2 regions of the Thauera sp. SWB20 genome follow, and region 1 is predicted to be linked to the other one. Evidence: predicted binding sites of a transcription regulator. Region 1 holds the regulator's gene; the other holds the start of a gene.

Region 1 (8,669 bases):
GCAATCGCGGGAGCTGTCGACCTTCCTCGTCACCATGACCGGTGCGGCGACCTTGCTGTTGCTCGGGGGCTGGATGGCGGGGCGGGTGATGGGGCTGTTCCGCGACGGTTTCGCCTTCGACCGCCGCGCCGCCTTCGACGAGAACGTCATGCTCGACATGCTCGAGCGCATGCTCGGCGGCGCGCTGCTCACCCTGATGCCGCTCTTCGTCGCGCTGATGGTCGCCGCAGTGGCTGCGCCGATGGTGCTCGGCGGTCTGGTCTTCGCACCCAAGGTGCTCGGGCTCAAGTTTGACCGCCTCGACCCGCTGCAGGGGCTGGGGCGCATGTTCTCGCTGCACGGGCTGGTCGAGATGTTCAAGGCCATCCTGAAGTCCGTACTGGTCGGCGGCGTGGCCGCCCTGGTGCTGTGGTACGAGTTCGAGCACCTGTTCAGCCTGATGGTCGAGCCCCTCGAGACCGGCATGGCGGATTTTTCCGCCACCATCGTCTTCGCCACCCTGCTGATCGTGCTCAGCCTCGGCCTGCTCGCCGCGATCGACGTGCCCTTCCAGCTCTGGCAGTACCACAAGAAGCTGCGCATGACGAAGGAAGAGGTCAAGCGCGAGAGCAAGGAGCAGGAAGGCGACCCGATGATCAAGGGCCGCATCCGCGCGATGCAGCGCGAGATGGCGCGCCGTCGCATGATGGCCGAGGTGCCCAAGGCCGACGTGGTGGTCACCAACCCGACCCATTTCTCCGTCGCCCTCAAGTACGACGCCGCGAAGATGGGCGCGCCGGTGGTGGTCGCCAAGGGGCGGGGAGAGCTCGCCCTCAAGATCCGCGAGATCGCGAAGGAGAGCGAAGTCCCGCTGCTCGAGGCGCCGCCGCTTGCGCGCGCGCTATACAAGCATTGCGAGCTCGAGCAGGCGATCCCGGCCGCGCTGTACACCGCGGTCGCCGAGGTGATGGCCTATGTCTATCAGCTCGACGCCTGGATGAAGCAGGGCGGCCTGCCGCCTGCCGCCCCCACTGCCTTGCCGGTGCCCGTCGGGATGGATCCCGGCGTGCCCGCGGAATGAAGCCTGAACCATGGCCCTGAACGACACCCTCAAGCTGCGCCAGCTGCTCGCGCCTGCCAACCTGCGCCCGCTCGCCGCGCCGCTGCTGATCCTCGTCATCCTGTCGATGATGGTGCTGCCGCTGCCGGTCTTCCTCCTCGACGTCTTCTTCACCTTCAACATCGCGATCTCGGTGATGGTGATGCTGGTGGCGATGTACTCGACGCGGCCGCTGGACTTCTCCGTTTTTCCCACCGTGCTGCTGGTCACCACGCTGCTGCGCCTGTCGCTCAACGTCGCCTCCACCCGCATCGTGCTGCTAGAGGGTCACGCCGGTCCGGATGCCGCCGGCAAGGTGATCGAGGCCTTCGGCAACTTCCTCGTTGGCGGCAACACCGCGGTCGGGCTGGTGGTGTTCATCATCCTCACCGTGATCAACTTCGTGGTGATCACCAAGGGCGCGGGCCGCATCGCCGAGGTGTCGGCGCGCTTCACCCTGGACGCGATGCCGGGCAAGCAGATGGCGATCGACGCCGACCTCAACGCCGGCCTGGTCGACGAGAAGGAGGCCAAGCGCAGGCGCAAGGAGATCGCGCAGGAATCGGACTTCTACGGCGCCATGGACGGTGCGTCCAAGTTCGTGCGCGGCGACGCGGTCGCCGGCATCATCATCCTGGCGATCAACATCATCGGCGGCCTCTTCGTCGGCATCATGCAGCACGACATGGCGGTGGGCGACGCCGCCCACACCTATACCCTGCTCACCATCGGCGATGGCCTGGTGGCGCAGATCCCCTCGCTGATCGTCTCGGTCGCGGCCGGTCTGGTGGTGTCGCGGGTGGGCGACGAGGGCGATGTCGGCGGGCTGGTGATCGGCCAGCTGTTCTCCAATCCGCAGGTCATGGTGCTGACCGCGGCGATCATCGGCGTGCTCGGCCTGATTCCGGGCATGCCCAACCTGGTCTTCCTGCTGCTCGCGGCCACGCTCGGCGGCATGGCCTGGATGCGGCGCAAGCGCATCGCCGAGGAAGCCGCGGCCGCCGCCGCGCCCGAGGCCGCGGCGCAGGTGCCGATGCCCGCCGCCGACAATCTGGAGGCGAGCTGGAACGACGTCTCGCAGGTGGACGTGCTCGGGCTGGAGGTCGGCTACCGGCTGATCCCGATGGTCGACAAGGGCCAGGACGGCGAGCTGCTCAAGCGCATCCGCGGCCTGCGCAAGAAGTTTGCCCAGGAGGTCGGTTTCCTGTCCGCGCCCGTGCACATCCGCGACAACCTCGAGCTCAAGCCCAACGGTTACCGGCTCGCCCTCAAGGGCGTCGAGGTCGGCAGTGGCGATGCCTATCCTGGCCAGTTCCTCGCCATCAACCCGGGGCGCGTGTCCGGCCCGCTTGCCGGACGCGAGACCACCGACCCCGCCTTCGGGCTGCCCGCGGTGTGGATCGACGCCTCGATGCGCGAGCAGGCGCACGCGCTCGGCTACACCGTGGTGGACGCGAGCACCGTGGTGGCGACCCACCTCAACCACGTCATCCTCAACCACGCCGCCGAGCTGCTCGGCCGCCAGGAGACCCAGGCCCTGCTCGACCACCTCGGCAAGGAATCGCCCAAGCTGGTCGAGGACCTCGTGCCCAAGCTGCTGCCGCTCGGCACCGTGCAGCGCGTGCTGCAGAACCTGCTCGAGGAAGGCGTCAACATCCGCGACATGCGCAGCATCATCGAGGTGCTCGCCGAGAACGCGCCGCGCGTGCAGGATCCGGCCCAGCTCACCACCCGGGTGCGCGAGGCGCTCGGCCGCGCCATCCTGCAGGGCCTGTTCCCGGGCAATGCCGAGGTCCAGGTGATGGCGCTCGAGCCCGGGCTGGAGCGCATCCTGATGCAGGCCATGGCTGCGGGCGGCGAGGGCGGGGCGATCGAACCGGGCCTGGCCGATACCTTGCTGCGCCAGACCGCGCAGATCGCCCAGCGCCAGGAGGATGTCGGCTTGCCGCCGGTGCTGCTGGTGCCCGCGCAACTGCGCCTGCTGCTGTCGCGCTTCCTGCGCCGCGCCGTGCCGTCGCTGAAGGTCGTCTCCAACAGCGAGGTGCCGGAGAACCGCACCATCCGTGTCACCGCGATGGTGGGCGCGCAGGGCTGAGCACCCACGCGCCTGCGGAGTCGCCGTGGGAGCGACGCAAGTCGCGATCAGGCGGTTCGTCCGTGTTGGAGCGGATTCCGTGCGCCGCGATCGCGACTCGCGTCGCTCCTACGAAGAACCACTGCGTGCGGAGTCTCCTCCGCAGGCGCGACGCAAGTCGCGATCAGGCGGTTCGTCCGTGTCGAGGCGGATTCCGTGCGCCGCGATCGCGACTCGGGGCGCGCCTGCGGACAATGCTCGCGCTTCCCGACACGGCTGCGGGGCCACGATCGCTGCCGCCGGTGCGCGCTCCCCGTCTCCCGAATTGACCCCGGAAACCCGCTTTATTCCACCCCAGGCGCTTGACCCGGCCTCGCGATAATCCTCATCAAGCAGTGGTCGACGACGGCCACCGGGAGATTCGCCATGAACGTCAAACGCTACTTTGCCCCCACCGCCCGCGAGGCGCTCCGCGCGCTCAAGGAAGCCCTCGGTCCGGATGCGATCGTGCTGTCCAACCGCGCCGTCGAAGGCGGGGTGGAGATCCTCGCGCTGCCGGGCGAGGCGGTCGGCGCGCTGCAGGCGGCCAATCGGGCGGCGGTGGTGGCGCGTGCGGGCGGGGAGGTCCGGCCGGCAGCGGTCGAGATGCCGGCCGCGGCGGCGCGCAGCGCCGACGACGCCGACTTCCGCGTGAGCCTTTCCGCGCTGGCGGCCAGCGCCGCGCGCAACGCTTCCCGCCCCGTCGCGCAGCCGGCCGCCGAGCCGGGGACGGTGGTGCGCGCCTTCAATCCGCCACGCATCGAGACCGCCGACTACGCGCTGCGCAGCCGCGACGGCGTGCTGCGCGCGGCGGCCGCGGCCCAGACCGCCGCCCGCCCGGCGCCGAGCGGTCCGGCGGTGTTCTCCGGTCGTGCCGCGCGCTCCGACGCCGACGAATTCGGCAGCGCGCGCGTGCGCGAACTGCAGGAGACCAACACCCGCCTGATGGCCGAGCTCACCGGCATCCGCGGCATGATCGAACGTCAGCTCGCCGGCTTCGCCTGGGGCGAGACGCGCCGCCAGGCGCCGGCGCGCGCGGCCATGCTCGGAGAGCTGCTCGAGGCCGGGTTCTCCGCGGCGATCGCGCGCAAGCTCGTCGAGGCCGTGCACGAGGACGCCGACCGCATCGAGGCGCGCGAGGCCGTGGGTGCCGCCCTCGATCGCCTGATGCGGGCCTGCGCCTCGGACGAGGATCTGCTCGACCGTGGCGGCGTGTATGCCCTGGTCGGCCCCACCGGCGTCGGCAAGACCACCACCACCGCCAAGCTCGCCGCCCGCTGCGTGGTGCGCCACGGCGCCGGCCGGCTCGCGCTGATCACCACCGACGGCTACCGCATCGGCGCCCAGGAGCAGCTGCGCATCTACGGCCGTATCCTCGGCGTGCCGGTGTTCTCGGTGCGCGACGCGGCCGACCTGCGCCAGACCCTGGCCGGCCTGCGCAACAAGCACATGGTGCTCATCGACACCATGGGCATGAGCCAGCGCGACCGCATGGTGGCCGAGCAGGCGGCCATGCTCTCCGGCGCCGGCGACGTGCGCCGGCTGCTGCTGCTCAACGCCACCGCGCGCGGCGACACCCTGGACGACGTGGTGCGCGCCTATGCCGGCGGCGACCTCGCCGGCTGCATCTTCACCAAGGTGGACGAGGCCGCCTCGCTCGCGCCGGCGCTCGATGTCGCGGTGCGCCACGAGCTCGACATCCGCTACCTCACCAACGGCCAGCGCGTACCCGAGGACCTGCACCTGCCCAACCGTGCCTACCTCTTGCATCGCGCGCTGCGCGAGCACGGCAGCGCCTCGCCCTGGCACCTGCAGGGCGACGAGGCCGGCATGCTGCTCGCGGCGGGAGGGGCCTGAGCATGCTCGACGGACGCGAAGACCAGGCCGCCGGCCTGCGCAGGCTGTTCCGCCGCGCGCCGCCCCAGGTGGTGGCGCTGTATGCGGGCGGTCGCCGCGCCGCCGACAACGCCGCGCTCGCCGCCCACCGCATCGCCGGGCGCAGCGAGCGTGTGCTGGTGCTGGACGAGGCCGAGGGCGGCGCCAGGCTGTGCGGCGCGCTCGGCGTGGGCGAGGGCGTGGACCTGCTGCAGCTGCTCGACGGCCGCAGCACGCTCGCCGACATCGTGCAGCCGGTGCCGGGCCTGGTGGGCCGCGTGCCGGCCGCGGCCGCGGCGCTCGCGCTGCCCCTGCTCGACGATCCGCGCCGTGCCTGCCTGATCGAGGCGCTGCGCATCCTGCACCGCCACGCCGGCTTCGTTCTGGTGCACGCGAGCGGCGAACAGGCTGCGGAGCCGTCTCCGTTCGTGCTCGCCGCGCCGCGCCGACTGGTGGTCGCCGAGGCGAGCGCGAGCGGCGCCACCGACGCCTACCACACCATCAAGGGCCTTGCCGCCGCGGGAGCCGGCTCGGTGCACGTGGCCGTGTGCCGCGCGCGCGGGCGGGCGGACGCCACCGCCTTCTTCCGCAGTCTCGATGCGCTCGTGCGCCGCCACGTGGGCGTCCCGCTCGCGTGGGTGGGCGAACTCGAACGCGACGAGATCGCCGGCGCTCTGCAGCCGCCGCTGCAGACCTCGAGCCGCGATGCGGGCGCGGCCTTCCTGCGGCGCGTCGCCTCACCGGCGCGTGCCCCTGTCATGCGCGCCTGATGCGCCGCCTGCGTGACACATCCCGCTGGTAAAGCTGGCGATGCTACGGGAAAATGCGCAATTCCTATCCAGGCGGGCGAGAGCCGACGGCCCCGTCCGCTGCCCGAACCCACAGGCCCGATGCATGTACGACGCTCACGGTAAGCTCGACAAGGGTGGTCTCGTCGAAAACTACGCCCCGCTGGTCAAGCGCATCGCCTACCAGCTGATGTCGCGCCTGCCCGCCAGCGTGGATGTGGACGACCTGATCCAGAACGGCATGATGGGCCTGCTCGATGCCCTCGGCCGCTACGAGCAGGGCCTCGGCGCCCAGTTCGAGACCTATGCGGTGCAGCGCATCCGTGGCGCCATGCTCGACGGCCTGCGCGAGAACGACTGGCTGCCGCGCAGCCTGCGCCGCGACATGCGCCGCATCGAGGCGGCGATCCACAGCCTGGAGCAGCAGAACGGCCGCCCGCCCTCCGAGAGCGAGCTCGCCGCCGCGCTCGACCTGCCGCTGGAGGATTACCAGCGCATGCTGCAGGACGCGCGCGGCCACCAGCTCGTCTATCTCGAGGATTTCAACCGCGAGGAAGACGACGACTATCTCGACCGCCATCTCGCCCAGGAGGGCAACGATCCGCTCACCCTGCTCGAGGACACCGACCTGCGCCGCCGCCTGGTCGGGGCGATCGAGCACCTGCCCGAGCGCGAGCAGCTGGTGATGGCGCTGTATTACGACGAGGAGCTCAACCTGCGCGAGATCGGCGAGGTGCTCGGCGTCACCGAGTCGCGCGTGTGCCAGCTGCACAGCCAGGCGGTGGCTCGCCTGCGCGCCTGCGTCTTCGAGGGCGGCACGGCGATGCCGGTCGCGCGCCGGCGCGGGCGCCCACCCAAGAACGCGGCCGCGGGCCGCTGATCGGGGCCGCCAGCGCTGCCCCCGGATACCATGGACAAGATCAGCCTCGTCGGCCTCACCCTCGGAATCGCCGCCATCCTCGTCGGCCAGGTGATCGAGGGCGGTCACCTGTCCTCGCTGTTCCAGCCCACCGCGTTCATGATCGTGATCGGCGGCACGCTCGGCGCGGTCATGCTGCAGAGCCCGCTGCGCGTCTTCATGCAGGGCATGCGCATGGCGCGCTGGGTCTTCGTGCCGCCGGCGCCCGCCTTCGATACGATCATCGAGCAGGTCGCGAACTGGGGCCAGACCGCGCGCAAGGAGGGCCTGCTGAGCCTGGAGAACCAGATCGAGGCGCTGTCCGACCCCTTCATGCGCAAGGGCCTGCAGCTGCTGGTCGACGGCATCGAGCCCAACCGCCTGCGCGAGGTGCTCGAGGTCGAGATCGGCGTGTGGGAGAACCAGATGAAGATGTCGGCGCGCATCTGGGAGGCGGCCGGCGGCTATGCGCCGACGATCGGCATCCTGGGCGCGGTGATGGGCCTGATCCACGTGATGGAGAACCTCTCCGACCCTTCGCGGCTGGGCGCCGGCATCGCGGTCGCGTTCGTCGCCACGATCTACGGCGTGGGCTTCGCCAACCTGGTGTTCCTGCCGATCGCCAAGAAGCTGGGCGCGCACATCGTCACCCTGACCACCCAGCGCGAGATGTTCGTCGATGGTCTGGTGGGGATCGCCAACGGCGACAACCCGCGCATCATCGCCAGCCGCATGCAGGGCTACGTGGCCTGAGCGCCGGGAGACATCATGCGGCGCAGGCGCAAGCTCGACGAGGAACACGACAACCACGAACGCTGGCTGGTGTCCTACGCCGACTTCATCACGCTGCTGTTCGCCTTCTTCGTGGTCATGTATTCGCTGTCGTCGGTCAACGAGGGCAAGTACCGCGTGCTCTCCGACTCGCTCGTGCAGGCCTTCCGCAACGTCAATGTGAACGAGAGCGGCGAACAGATCGTGCTGCCCAAGGTCAGCGTCGTGCCTTCGCAGGCGATCACCCGGCCGGCGCCCCCGGCGGTGGATCCTGTCGTGGAGCAGCGTCGCCAGCAGGCCGCGCAGCGCATGCGCAACGTGGCCGACGAGATCCGCCGCGTGCTCTCGCCGCTGACGGGGTCCGGCCAGGTGAAGGTCACCGAGGGCGCCTTCGGCGTCAGCGTCGAGATCAACGCCAGCCTGCTCTTCGCGCCCGGCGAGGCCGCGCTCGGCAGCAATGCCGTGTCGGCGCTGCAGGCGGTGGCGCGGGTGCTGGCGCCGGCGGAGTTCCCGATCACGGTCGAGGGCCACACCGACAACGTGCCGATCAGCACCTTCCGCTTTCCGTCGAACTGGGAGCTCTCGGCGGTGCGTGCCTCGACGGTGGCGCGGCTCTTCATCGACAACGGCGTCACCCCGGCGCGCCTGACCGCCGCCGGCTATGCCGACCAGCGCCCGGTCGCGGACAACGCGGACGAGGAGGGCCGCGGCCGCAACCGTCGCGTCACCATCCTGATCGAGTCGCGCATGGCCGACCCCGAAGGCAATGCCGGCCCGACCACCATCCCGCCCGACGACCCCATCCGCTCCATCCTGCCGGAGGCCCCGCAGGGTTGATGGCAGCCGGTCGGGGTGAGACCCCACGGCGTGTCCGGTTCCTTGCGGATCTTGTAGCAGCGACGCAAGTCGCGATCGGCGCAACGATTCCCGCCGTGCCTTTTTCGCCGCTGCGATCGCGACTTGCGTCGCTCCCACGAGAGACGCCGAGGTGCATCGGTATGTCGCTCCCACGAGAGATGCCGAGGTGCATTGGTGCGTCGCTCCCACGAGAGATGCCGAGGTGCATTGGTACGTCGCTCCCACGAGAGACGTCGAGGCGCATCGGTGCGTCGCTTCCACGCGAGATACGAGGCGCGTCGGTGCGCC
Region 2 (8,669 bases), on a different contig from region 1:
TCGCGCGGCCAGCCGAGCAGCGCGGACAGCGGCACGATCGGCAGCACCTCGCCGCGCACCACCATGGTGGCCTTGCCACCGACGTCCTGGATGCCGCCCGGCTCGATCGGCAGGATCTCGCGCACCATCGACAGCGGCACGGCGAAGGGCTGATCGCCGAGGCGCACCAGCAGCACCGGCAGGATCGCCAGGGTCAGCGGCAGGTGGATCAGCAGCGTGGTGCCCTTGCCGAGCTGGGACTGGATCTCGATGCTGCCGTTGAGTTTCTGGATGTTGGTGCGCACCACGTCCATGCCGACGCCGCGGCCGGACACGTCCGACACCTTCTCGGCGGTGGAAAACCCGGGCAGGAAGATGAGGTCGTAGCTCTGGCGCTCATCGAGCGTGCTCGCCTCCTCGGCGGTGATCACGCCTTGCGCGAGCGCCTTCGCGCGCAGCCTCTCGGGATCCATGCCGCGGCCGTCGTCGGCCACGGTGATCACGATGTGGTCGCCCTCCTGGCGCGCCTCCAGGCGCAGCACCGACTTGGCCGGCTTGCCGGCGGCGGCGCGCCGGGCGGGATCCTCGATGCCGTGATCCACCGCGTTGCGGATGAGGTGGATGATCGGGTCGGAGAGATCCTCGACCATGGTCTTGTCGATCTCGGTGTCCTCACCGACCAACGCCAGCTCGACCTCCTTGCCGAGGTTGCGCGCGAGATCGCGGGCGATGCGCGGGTACTTGTGGAAGAGCCGGCCAATCGGCTGCATGCGCGTCTTCATCACCGCGTTCTGCAGATCGGAGACGAGCAGGTCGAGCTGGCTCACCGCCAGGTCGAGCGCCTGCAGGGTCTCGGTGTCGGTGCGGCCGGCAAGGATGTCGCTGCGCAGCGCGTTGAGCCGGTTCTTGGTGAGGCCGATCTCGCCCGAGAGGTTGAGCACCTGATCGAGGCGGGCGGTGTCCACCCGGATCGAGTTGTCGCGCTGACGCTCGCCCTCGCGCCGACCGACCGGCGCGCCGGCACCGGGCACGTCGCTGGCGCGGCGGCCGAAGGCGGCGGCGACCACCGGGTCGGCAGCCGCCGCGGCGGCGGCGGGCACGAGCGCGGGAAGCGGCGCGGGCCGCGGGATCGCGGGCGCCGCGACGGGCGCTCCGGCCGGCGCGGTCGCGCCGGTGACCGCAGCATACAAGGCATCCCAGTCGGGCCCGCCCGGCCGCGGCAGGACCACCCCGGCGGGCCGCACCTCGGCGGCGGGCGCGACGGGTGCCCCCGCGGCGGCTGCCGCCGGTCGCCCGGCGCACGCGGCGCGCAGCGCCTCGAGCAGGTCGGGCGCAGCCGGCCCCGGACGGTTGCCGCGGCCGAGATCGACAAACATGTCGCGCACCGCGCCGGTCGCCGACAGGATCACGTCCATGCGCTCGGGGGTGACCTCGAGCTCGTGCTTGCGCAGGCGATCGAATAGGCTCTCGGTGAGGTGGCACAGGGTCACCAGCTCGGCCGCCCCGAGGAAGCCCGCGCCGCCCTTGATGGTGTGGAAGCCACGGAAGATGTCGTTGAGCAGGCCGGGGTCATCCGGGCTGTGCTCGAGTTCGACGAGCTTGTTGTCGACGTCGGACAGCAGGTCGCCGGCTTCGACGAGGAAGTCCTGCAGCAGATCCTCCATCCCGGCAAAATCACTCACGGCTTGCTCCTGGTTGCGGTGCGACCCCACGCGGGACGATCACCGGTTCGCGCGGGGTCCGGCCCCGCGGCTTGGTCAGAATCCGAGACGCTCGAGCAGCTCGTCGACCTGGGCCTGGTCCTGCACCACGTCGCTGCGCCCGGCCGGGTCGATCACCGGTCCGTTGAGCAGCCCGGCCGCCTGCTCGGGCTCGAGCACCTGCGCCGGCGCGGCCTCGATCAGCACCTGCAGCAGCTGGGTCTCGAGCGTGCGGGTGAGCTCGACCAGGCGCTTGATCACCTGTCCGGTGAGGTCTTGGAAGTCCTGCGCCATCATGATCTCGTGCAGCTGCGCGCCGGTGCTGCGCGCGCCGTCGCCCACCGTGCCGAGGAAGGCGCGCGTGTCGGCGGAGAGTTCGCGGAAGGCCTCGGGACTCAGGCGGCCGGCGTAGAGTTCGTCCCAGCGCGCGCACAGCGCATCGGCCCCGTTCGCGAGTTCCGTCTGGATCGGCCCTGCCACGTCGGTGGCGTTGAGCACCCGGCTGGCCGCCTGCTCGGTGGTGCGGGCGACGTAGGTGAGGCGCTGGCGCGCGTCGGGCACGGCCTCGGCCGCCCGGTGCAGCGTGGTGTCGAGGCCGAGCTCGCGCAGCGCGTCATGGACCTGGCGGGCGAGCTGGCCGAGACGGTTGTACACCACGCCCTCGCCAGCCGCCGCGCCGGCATTCTCGACCGTGCCGCCCGCAACCGGCGCCGCGGCGCCAGCCTGCTCGGCGACGGCGTCGAAGAGCGCCTGCAACTCGTCGTTATCCCCGGACTCGTCGACCGGCAGGATCGATGCCGCCGGCTCCGCACCCGCACCCGCCGCGGCGAAGGGGTCGGCGGCAATGCTGTCGAAGAGCGCCTGCAATTCGTCTGAATCGCCCATCGAGTCCACCTTGGACTTCTTGCTCATATCCATGCTCCGTCTGCGCTGCGGACGAGGTTCATGCCCGGCCGCGGCCCATCTTCTCGAAAATCTTCTCCAGCTTCTCGGCCAGCGTCGCCGCGGTGAAGGGCTTGACCACGTAGCCGCTGGCACCGGCCTGCGCGGCGGCGATGATGTTTTCCTTCTTGGCCTCGGCGGTGATCATCAGCACCGGCAGGTGCTTGAGCTCGGGCGTGCGGCGGATGCTCTGCAGCAGGGTCAGGCCGTCCATGTTGGGCATGTTCCAGTCGGTGACGACGAAGTCGTAGGGGCTGGACTTGAGCTTCTGCAGCGCCACCGCGCCGTCCTCGGCCTCGTCGACGTTGGCGAAGCCGAGCTCCTTCAACAGGTTGCGCACGATGCGGCGCATGGTCGAGAAATCGTCGACGACGAGGAAGCGGGTCTTGGGATCGGACATCAGATGTCTCCGGGTTCTTTGCCTGTTCGGTCAGGAAGTCCGACGCGCCCGTTGCAGCATCGGGCGGATGGTGTCGGCCAACACTTCGGCGTCGAATTTTGCCACGTAGGCGTCCACCCCGACCCGCGTGCCCATGGCGCGGTTGGCCTCGGACGACAGCGAGGAGTGCATGACCACCGGGATGCCGGCGAAGCGCGTGTCGCTCTTGATGCGGCGGGTGAGCACGTAGCCGTCCATCTCGGGCATCTCGGCGTCGAGCATGATGAGGTCGATCTCGTCGATCAGCCGGTGCCCGGTGTTCTCGGCGTGGGCGGCCAGGCTGTCGAGCCGCTTCCACGCCTCCATGCCGTTGGTCGCGTGCTTGTGGCGCACACCGAGGCGGTCGAGCACCTCGGTGATCTTGCGGCGCGCGACCATGGAGTCGTCGACGAAGAACACATTCACCTCGTGGCCGTTGCCGATCGGCGCGATGTCGCCGACCACCGCCTCGCCGAAGGTGTCGGCGAGGATGGACTCGACATCGAGGATCGACACCAGGCGGCCGTCGTCGAGCTCGGTGATCGCGGTGATGAAGCCCTGCGTGCCGGTCGACACGTTCTCGGGCGCACGCACGCGCTCCCAGTCCACGCGCACGATGCGGTCGACCGAATCGACCAGGAAACCGAGCGTGCGCTTGCTGTATTCGGTGACCATCATCGCCTCGCCGAGCGGCGCCCCCGCAGAGGTCAGCCCGAGGATGACGCCGAGCGAGAGCACCGGGATAACGTTTCCGCGCAGCGAGATCAGGCCCTCGACACCGCGCGGCATGTTGGGTGTGCGGGTGATGAAGGGCGTGCGCGAGACCTCGCGCACCTTGAAGACGTTGATGCCGAAATGCTCGCCGGTACCGAGCGAGAACAGCAGGATCTCCATGCGGTTCGAGCCGGCCAGCGTGGCGCGGCCATCGACCGCGTCGAACAGGGCGGATTCTTCGTGACGGTTGTGTTCCATGGCTCTTCCTCAGCGTCCGCTCGCGGCCTCGGCCATGCCGAGCAGCCGGGTCAGCACCTGGGACAGGCGCTGCGGTTCGAACTTGGACACGTATTCATCCACCCCGACAGAGAGGCCGAGCTGGTGGTTCGAGCTGCCCGACAGCGACGAGTGCATGATCACCGGGATGCCGGCGAAGCGGCGATCGGCCTTGATCTGGCGGGTGAGCATGAAGCCATCCATCTCGGGCATCTCGACGTCGGTCAGCACCAGGCTGACGAAATCGGCGACCTTGCGACCATTGGCCTCGGCGCGCGCCGCGACCCGGGAGAGTTCCTCCCAGGCCTGGCGGCCGTTGACCGCGCCGACGTGGCGCAGGCCCATGGCATCCAGGGTCTGGGAGATCTGCTTGCGCGCCACCGAGGAGTCGTCGGCGAAATACACCACGTGGGCATCGGCACCCGGCAGCGGCGCGATGTCGCGGAACAGGAAGGCGTCGTCGTAGCGCGAGGTCTCGGAGAGCACGCGCTCGACGTCGAGCATCATCACCAGGCGGCCGTCGGCGAGCGAAGTCACCGCGGTCACCAGCCCGCCCAGGCGCGCGGTGAGCATCTCGGGCGGCACCCGCATCTGCGACCAGTCCAGGCGCAGGATGGTGTCGACACCCTCGACCAGGAAGCCCTGGGTGTGGCCGTTGTACTCGGTGACGATCATGATCTCGCGCGCAGCATCGTCACCGACCCCGACGTAGCGGCCGAGATCGACCACCGGGACGAGCGCGCCGCGCAGGCTCACCATGCCCTGCACCGCGTCGGGCATGTCGGGCGCGGCGGTGATGGTCGGCCGGCGCATCACCTCGCGCACCTTGAAGACGTTGATGCCGTAAGTCTCGCGGCAGCCGCTGCGCGCGTCCACGCCGAGCGTGAACAGCAGGATCTCGAGCTTGTTGGTGCCGGCGAGCCGGGTGCGGGCGTCGATGTTCTTCAGCAGTTCGGACATGGCTGCAGCCTTGGATTCAATTGGGCGCCGGGACAATCCCCGGGCTTCCCCTCATATCGGCCGGATTGCGCCCGACTTGAGCACCGCCCGGCGGCGGCGTGGCGCCGGGCGCCTGCTGGCTGCGCATCGCCTCCTCGGCCGCACGGTTGAGCACCACGATGCTGATGCGTCGGTTCGCGGGGTCGAGCGGATCGCCCGGATTCAGGTGCGCGGTGTCGGCAAGGCCAACCACGCGCAGCATCTTGCCCGCCTCCAGCCCGCCCGCCACGAGCTCGCGGCGCGCGGCGTTGGCGCGGTTGGAGGACAGCTCCCAGTTCGAGAAGCCGCGCTCGCCGCCTGCGTATTGGGCCGAGTCCGTGTGGCCGGACATGCTGACACGGTTGTCGACATCGTTGAGCGCAGCGGCGATCTCGCGCAGCAGCTCGCGCGTATAGGGGCGCAACTCGGCGCTCGCCGAGGTGAACATCGGCCGGTTCTGCGCGTCGACCAGCTGTATCCGCAAGCCCTCGCTGACGATGTCGATGAGGAGCTGGTTCTTGAACTGGCGCAGCGAGGGGTTGGCCTCGATGACCGCCTCGAGCTTGCCCTTGAGGTCGATCAGGCGCGCGCGTTCACGGCGCTCGGCGACGGCCTGCGCGGTGGCCTCGGCCTCGCTCTTGACGCGCGCGGGCGCGGCGTCGAGATTGATCGCGCGCGTGCTGGGGGTGTCGCCCCTGCGCACCTGGCCGACCTTGCGCGAGAGGTCCTCGCCACCGCCCTTGATGATGCTCGAGCTGTCGCCGGTGCCTTCGCCGCCCTGCATGGCGAGCTTGAGCGGGTTCTGGAAGTAGTCGGCGATGCCCTCGAGGTCGCCCTGCGCGGTCGAGCCGAGCAGCCACATCAGCAGGAAGAAGGCCATCATCGCGGTGACGAAGTCCGCGTAGGCGATCTTCCATGCACCGCCGTGGTGGCCGCCACCGCCCTTCTTGATGCGCTTGACGACGATCGGTTGCTGGGTATCGTCGCTCATCGCGCAACTCCGCACGCCGGCGCAGGGCGCGGCGCCTGGGGACGACGGGAGTCAGGGACGCGGGGGCTCATCGCGTTCAGCCCTTGCGGTTCTTGATTTCCTGCTCGAGCTCGGCGAAGCCCGGGCGGTCGGTCGAGTACAGCACCTTGCGGCCGAACTCCACCGCGACCTGCGGCGCATAGCCGTTCATGCTCGCCAGCAGCACCACCTTGATGACCTGGTAGATCTTGCCGCTCTCCTCGACCTTCTGCTCGAGCTGGCTGGCGATCGGCGCGACGAAACCATACGAGACCAGGATGCCGAGGAAGGTGCCGACCAGCGCGCCGCCGATCATCTTGCCCAGCACCGCGGGCGGCTGACCCACCGAGCCCATCACGTTCACCACGCCCATCACCGCCACCACGATGCCGAAGGCGGGCACCGCATCGGCGACCTTGGAGACCACGTGCGGCGCCTGGTGCGCCTCCTGGTGGTGGGTCTCGATCTCCATGTCCATCAGGTTCTCGATCTCGAAGGCGTTGAGGTTGCCGCCCACCATCATGCGCAGGTAGTCGGTCATGAACTCGACCGCGTGATGGTCGGCGGCGACGCTCGGGTACTTGGAGAAGATCGGGCTGGAGTCGGGGTTCTCGATGTCGTTCTCGATCGACATCAGGCCTTCCTTGCGCACCTTGGCGAGGATCTCGAACAGCAGCGCGAGCAGGTCGACATAGAGCGCCTTGTTGTACTTCGAGCCCTTCACCGCCAGCGACAGCGAGCCGAGCGTGCCCTTGATCGCCTTCGGGCCGTTGCCGGCGACGAAGCCACCGATCATCAGGCCGATGATCGCGAGGTACTCCATGGGCACCCACAGCGCGGCCAGGCTGCCATGCACCGCGTAGGTGCCCAGCGAGGCGGCGAGGATGATGACGTAGCCGATGATCAGGAACACGGGGAAACTCCGAAGCGTTTCGCTGCGCCGCGCACGGACCGGCACGGCTCTCGCAGGGGATAACGGCGGCGGCGGGAGGAACTTGAACGCGCCGGGGCGCGACGCCACGCCGTGCGCGGACGTGACATGGGCCGCCTGTTTCCAGCGCGGCCCATGTAGGAACCTGCATGCGGGCCGGAGGGCCCGCCGGGGTCAGGCGACGACCGCCTTGCGGCTGGCGGCCGTCGTCTTGTGCGTGGGCGCGACCGCCTTGCGGGTGGTGGTCTTGCGGCGCGCGGAGCCGGCGCGCGAGGGCATGTTGCACAGGCCGCACACGTAGTCGTGCACCGGATCGTGGGCGTGGGCGACGAACTCGCCGCCGCAGCGGGTACACGCGGCCATCTGCAGCAGGTCGGCGTCGAAGAAGCGCACCAGGGTCCACGCGCGCGTGAGGCTCAGCGCGGGCTCGATCACGCCGGTCTCGATGTGGTCGAGATAGAGGTGATAGGACTTGAGGATCGCGTCCAGGCCGTGCACGCCGGCCGGGCCGGTGAAGTAGCGGTACAGGTTCATGAACAGCGAGGAATGCACGTTCGGTTGCCAGGTCATGAACCAGTCGGTGGAGAACGGCAGCATGCCCTTGGGGGGCGAGGCACCGCGGACTTCCTTGTAGATCCTGAGCAGCTTCTCGCGGCTCAGCCTGGTCTCGACCTCGAGCATCTGCATGCGCGCACCGAGTTGCACCATCTCGACCGCACGACGCACGTCGTCGGCCTCTTCGATCACACTCTTGTTCTTCATTCGGCACTCCTCAGCGCGCATCGGCCGCCGCCTTGCCGGCGGCGAGGATCGCCGCGTGCAGGCCCGCGCTGGCGGCATCCCGCCCTTCGCCCGCCATGAGCCGGGCCAACTGGGCATCGTCGAAGCGGAAGCAGGGCAGCAGCGTCGGACTGGACGCCATCCTGACCAGCTTGGCCGCCGACATCGACTCGATCAGGTCCGCGAAGGCCTCGCCGATCCCGAGCCGGAACAGCGCGGTCGCGCGGTCGTCGCGCAGCATCTGCTGTGCCAGCATCAGGTAGGCGAGGTTGAGTTCGCGGATTTCTTCCTGGAAGTCGGGGCGATCCATGGTTTTCCATCCCGCACGGGGATCAACGTCTGCAAGTTAAAGTAGTTTCTCAGGAGCGGCAAGCCGCTCCCCCCGGCTCCGTGCCGCATTTCACGCACAAGGTGTCGCCCCCGAACAACACCTGCCGGCGGGGCGGCCGCGCCTTCCCGCCGGCATTCAGCCCGCGCCGGACTGGAGCTGGAGTGCGGCGATGCAGTTGCGGCCACGCTGCTTGGCACGATACACGCTGTCGTCGGCACACTTGATCAGTGCATCGACGCTGCCCATGGCGGGCACGCGCATGGCCACGCCGACGCTGGCAGTGAGGAAGATCTGCGGGCCGCCGGTCTCGACCGGACTGGCCTGCACGGCCACGCGCAGGCGCTCCGCGACCAGCATCGCCGCCTTCAGGTCGGTATCGGGGCACAGCACCAGGAACTCGTCGCCACCGGTACGGCAGATCAGGTCCTGGGCGCGCAGCGCGCCACGCAGGGTCGCCGCGGCCTGGCGCAGGGCCATGTCGCCGACGTCGTGCCCATGGGTGTCGTTGATGGTCTTGAAGCCGTCGAGGTCGACGATCATGACCGAGAAGGCGCGACCGTGACGCGTCGCCGTGGCCCACTCGGCCTCCATCGCCTCGATCGCCCGACGGC

The links. The regulator FliA, encoded in region 1, starts transcription of late flagellar genes. The targets are predictions, from matches to a motif close to CTAAAGTTNNNNNNNNNNNNGCCGNTA.
Region 2: the regulator FliA is predicted to act here: its motif matches at 6,990-7,016, upstream of motA (flagellar motor stator protein MotA).

Annotation. Positions count from the first base shown of each region.
Region 1 is NZ_JTDM01000021.1:648,660-657,328, reverse strand. Features, by position in the region: gene flhB (flagellar biosynthesis protein FlhB) at 1-1,060, shown strand, start outside; gene flhA (flagellar biosynthesis protein FlhA) at 1,071-3,173, shown strand; gene flhF (flagellar biosynthesis protein FlhF) at 3,579-5,048, shown strand; gene PO78_RS20285 (MinD/ParA family ATP-binding protein) at 5,051-5,836, shown strand; gene PO78_RS20280 (RNA polymerase sigma factor FliA) at 5,961-6,734, shown strand; gene PO78_RS20275 (flagellar motor protein) at 6,765-7,505, shown strand; gene motD (flagellar motor protein MotD) at 7,521-8,360, shown strand.
Region 2 is NZ_JTDM01000018.1:108,336-117,004, forward strand. Features, by position in the region: gene PO78_RS10875 (chemotaxis protein CheA) at 1-1,661, opposite strand, end outside; gene cheZ (protein phosphatase CheZ) at 1,737-2,591, opposite strand; gene cheY (chemotaxis response regulator CheY) at 2,623-3,021, opposite strand; gene PO78_RS10890 (chemotaxis protein) at 3,052-4,011, opposite strand; gene PO78_RS10895 (chemotaxis protein) at 4,021-4,989, opposite strand; gene motB (flagellar motor protein MotB) at 5,006-5,998, opposite strand; gene motA (flagellar motor stator protein MotA) at 6,075-6,929, opposite strand; gene flhC (flagellar transcriptional regulator FlhC) at 7,122-7,709, opposite strand; gene flhD (flagellar transcriptional regulator FlhD) at 7,720-8,037, opposite strand; gene PO78_RS10920 (diguanylate cyclase) at 8,194-8,669, opposite strand, start outside.